Regions from separate parts of the Actinoplanes sp. NPDC051343 genome, predicted to be linked through region 2. Evidence: riboswitches for the same ligand, from Rfam matches in the RefSeq annotation. Region 2 holds a riboswitch; the other holds the start of a gene.
What was found. A riboswitch is a leader RNA that binds a small molecule or an ion and turns the genes downstream of it on or off. The one in region 2 is predicted to bind thiamine pyrophosphate.

Region 1: it holds a riboswitch for thiamine pyrophosphate, as region 2 does, so the genes downstream of both, ACIA5C_RS29695 (ECF transporter S component) here and thiE (thiamine phosphate synthase) in region 2, are expected to answer to the same signal.

The regions. Positions count from the first base shown of each region.
Region 1 is NZ_JBITEL010000009.1:358,011-360,204, reverse strand. It holds gene ACIA5C_RS29700 (ABC transporter ATP-binding protein) at 1-709, opposite strand, end outside; gene ACIA5C_RS29695 (ECF transporter S component) at 728-1,300, opposite strand; TPP riboswitch at 1,337-1,446, opposite strand; gene ACIA5C_RS29690 (alpha/beta fold hydrolase) at 1,503-2,194, shown strand, end outside.
Region 2 is NZ_JBITEL010000010.1:161,162-163,355, forward strand. It holds gene thiO (glycine oxidase ThiO) at 1-555, opposite strand, end outside; gene thiE (thiamine phosphate synthase) at 552-1,130, opposite strand; TPP riboswitch at 1,121-1,232, opposite strand; gene ACIA5C_RS30865 (ABC-F family ATP-binding cassette domain-containing protein) at 1,269-2,194, opposite strand, start outside.

The sequences.
Region 1 (2,194 bases), on a different contig from region 2:
CCGCCTCGGCCAACTGGTCGCCGTAGGCGGCGAAGACCACCTCGGGTGCGCCGTCGGCGCGCACCCCGCCGCCCGGCTCGAGCGCCACCACCCGGTCGACCAGCGGGAGGGCCTCGGCGACCCGGTGCTCGACGATGATCAGGGTGGCGTCGGAGACACCGGACCGGACGATCGCCTCCCGCACCAGCGAGGCGCCCGCCGGGTCGAGGTTGGCTGTCGGCTCGTCGAGCAGCACCAGCCCGGGACGCATCGCCAGGACCCCGGCCAGCGCCAGGCGCTGCGCCTCGCCGCCGGAAAGCGCGGCGGTCGGGCGGGTGATCGGGTAGGGGAAGCCGACCCGGTCGAGGGCGTCGCTGACCCGGGGCCAGATGTCGGCCTCCCGCACCCCCCGGTTTTCCAGTCCGAACGCGACGTCGTCGCCGCTGCGGGCCATCACCAGCTGGGTCTGCGGGTCCTGGAACAGGATGCCGACGCGTTCCCGGGCCTTGCGCGGGTCGAGGCCGTCGACCTCGACCGTCCCCTCCGATTCGCCGGAGTCGTCGGGCAGCAGGCCGGCCAGCGCGGCGAGCAGGGTGCTCTTGCCGGCCCCGGAGGGCCCGAGCAGCAGCACCCGCTCGCCGTGCGCGATCTGCAGGTCGACGTCGCGGATCGCCCAGGCGCGGCGGCCGGCATGCCGCCACCCGAACCCGCGAAGCACGACCTCACTCATGGTTTGAACAGGCCCGGTTCAGACCAGCGCCCGTTCCCGGCCCGCGGCGAAGCGGTCCAGGACCCCGGTCTGTGCGAGCGCCTTGACCAGGAGGGCACTGCCCAGGCCGGCGATCACCAGCGAGGACGCCGCGGTGATCAGGATGTACGGGATCCGCATGCTCGCCCACGAAGTGCCCGGGTACCAGACGAACACGTCGTAGATCGAGGCGACGAGCCCGGCCAGTGCGCCCGAGAGCAGCGCCACCGGGAGCCGCCACACCTTGTAGAGGAACAGTGCGAAGGCCAGTTCGCCGCCGAGCGCTTCCAGCGGGCCCTGTACGACCAGGGTCCAGCCCCAGCTGGTGCCGATCGCGACCGACACCAGCGCGGCCAGGGTCAGGGTGTAGAACGCCGCGCCCGGCTTGCGGACGATCAGCGCGCCGAGTACGGCCGGGACGAGCCACATGCCGTAGATGACGGCCCGTCCGGGCAGGGGGATGGCGTCGGCCGGGCCGTTCCAGAGAAAGTTCCAGGCCCAGAAGATGACGCCGAACGCGACCGCGATGATGGATGCGATCACGATGTCGATGGTTCGCCAACGGTTGTTCATAATTTGCCTCCCAGCGGGTACCGGGAGAAGACGCACGCTCGATCAAGACCGAACTTCCTGCGCTGGCATTACCCAGATCAGGTTCGAGGGTCTGCGGGCCTGGTCGGCTCGCACTCTCAGCGCTGTGCGCTCCCCTGTCGGATTGCTAGTTTCGATGACGCTAACACCGGTTGACGGGTTGTGACAGCGAGGGAGTGATCACATGCGGGTGGCGACGACGCGCCGGGAGATCAAGGCGCGCGGGCTGACCTTCGACGTCTTCGAGGGTGGACCCGCCGACGGGCAGCCGATCCTGCTGCTGCACGGCTTCCCGCAGGACCACCGCGAGTTCGACCTGATCCTGCCCCGGCTGCACGCGGCCGGCCTGCGCACGTACGCCCTCGATCAGCGCGGCTATTCGCCCGGCGCGCGCCCGGCGGCGGTCGCCGACTACCGCCTGGCCGAGCCGACCGCGGATGCGGTCGCCGTGATCGAGGCCCTCGGCCTCGAGTCGGCCCACGTGGTCGGCCACGACTGGGGTGCGCAGGTGGCGTGGCTGGTGGCCGGTCAGCACCCGGAGCGGGTGCGCTCGCTGACCGCGATCTCGGTGCCGCACCCGCGTGCGCTCGGCCTCGCCCTCCGGGTACGCCCGACCCAGCGCGCCCGCTTCGTCTATCAGGCCTTTTTCCGTTCGCCAGGCTCCGAGCGGGCGCTGCTGGCCGGCAACGGTGCCCTGCTCAAGAGCATGATGCGCGCGATCGGCGAGCGGGCGGCGCTCTACGCCGACGCGATGCGTGAGCCGGGCCGGCTGACCGGCGGCCTGAACTGGTACCGCGCGCTCAGCCCCAAAGCCCTGCGGAGCATGGGCGTGGTCACCGTGCCGACGACGTACATCTGGAGCGACCGCGACCCGGT
Region 2 (2,194 bases):
GATCGGCAGGCCGGTGAGCGCCGCCGTGCCGCAGCCCGCCGCCACCACGACCGTCGGCGCGCCGGCCTCGTCGAGCGTCGACAGCCGCTTGGTGACGATCCGGTCGCCGAGCCGCTCCCGCAGCGCCGCCACGACCCGGCGCGGGTCGACCTGGCAATCGGCCGGCCGGTGCACGCCGGCCCGCACCCGCGGCGACAGGGCCGGCTCGAGTTCGCGCAGGCGGGAGGGCCGCAGGGCCGGCGAAGGCCACTCCCGCGCGGCCACGGCGACGTCGTCGGCCGTGACGGCGAGGCTCAGCGTGCCCGTCTCGTCGTAGCCCACGTCGACGCCGAGCGAGGCCGCGAACGACGACCAGCGCTCGGCGGACGACGACATCAGCCGGACCAGGGCCGGTGTCTCGAAGGCCGCCTCCCCGCCCGGCGCGAGCATGCCGGCGGCGACGTTCCAGGCGCCGTACTCACCGTCGTCGAAGATCGTGACGTCGGCGCCGTTGTCCACCAGCCGCGAGGCGATGGACAGGCCGATGATCCCGCCGCCGACCACCGCGACGCTCACGACAGCGCCTTCAGGAACGAGGTGGTGGCACCGACCGGGTCGGCCGCGATCGCCGAGACCACGGCCACCCCGTAGGTCCGGAGTTCCGGCACCCGGTCGACGGTGATCCCGCCGATCGCGATCACCGGGATCTCGGGCGCCGCGGCGGCCGCGGCGCCGGCCACCGCCGGCCCCATGGGCGGCGGCAGGCCATCCTTTGTGGACGTGGCGAAGACCGGACCGAGCCCGACATAGGAAGCACCATCGGCAACCGCGCGACGGATGTCCGCAAGGTCGCGACAAGTGCCTCCGACGACGGCCGTCGGACCGAGAAGCCGCCGAGCCACCGAAACCGGTAGATCGGACGACCCCACGTGAACGCCATCGGCCCCGACGGCCAGCGCCACCTCGACCCGATCATCGATCAGGCACAACGCGCCGGCCGTGCGGCACAACGGCAACGCGGCCAGCGCCAACTCGTAGGCCAGCCGAGAGGACGACTTGACCCGGATCTGGATCGCAACCGGGCCGAGCCCGACCACCGCCCGCACGACGTCCAGCGAGTCGGTGATGATGTGCAACCGAGGAAACACCACACGCTCCTCCCTGCGCCGGCATGACCCGGATCAGGTTCGACGGTCGGGGGCCGCAACAGCCCCCCTCTCAGCCCGGTGCACCGGACTCCCGTGGGGTTGGTTCTTCCTCGGACCATAACCGGCCCGCGACCGAAAGCGCTAGCGCACTTCCCAAACTGGCTGTGGTGTCTCGACCACCTCTCCGTCACCCTGGAACAGCACGAACCGATCGAACGACCGGGTGAACCAGCGGTCGTGGGTCACCGCGATCACCGTGCCCTCGAACGCCATCAACCCTTCCTCGAGCGCCTCGGCCGAGGCCAGGTCGAGGTTGTCGGTCGGCTCGTCGAGCAGCAACAACGTCGCGCCGGAGAGCTCGAGCAGCAGCACCAGGAACCGTGCCTGCTGCCCGCCCGAGAGCGTGCCGAACTTCTGGTCGCCCTGCGCGGCCAGCTCATATCGGTTGAGGGCCTTCATCGCCCCGGCCCGATCGCGCCCGGAGCGATGTTCGTCACCCCGCCACAGGATCTCGACCAACGTCCGGTCGACCAGTTCCGGCCGATCGTGGGTCTGCGAGAAGTGCCCCGGTCGCACCCGGGCGCCCAGCCGAGCCACACCGTTGTGCTTCACGTGGGCCAGCGGCGCCCCGTCGACCGGCTGATTTTCGACGTCGGGGCTGGTGCCGCCGGCCGCCAGCAGCCGCAGGAAATGCGACTTGCCGGTGCCGTTCGCCCCGAGCACGGCCACGCGGTCGCCGTACCAGATCTCCAGATCGAACGGGAACGTCAGGTTTTCCATCTCGAGATCCGAGCAGATCACGGCCCGCTTGGCCGTACGCCCGCCGCGCAGATCCATCCGCAGCGACTGGTCCTTGGGCGGCAGCGGCGGCGGGCCGGCCTCCTCGAACTTGCGCAACCGGGTCTGCGCCGACTGGTAGCGCGACGCCATGTCGGAGTTGTACGCCGCCTTCTGCTTGTACATCAGCATCAGCTCGCGCAGCTTCTCGCGCTCCTCGTCCCAGCGCCGCCGGTTTTCCTCCAGCCGCTCGTGGCGGTGCACGCGGGCCTCGTGCCACGACGCGAACC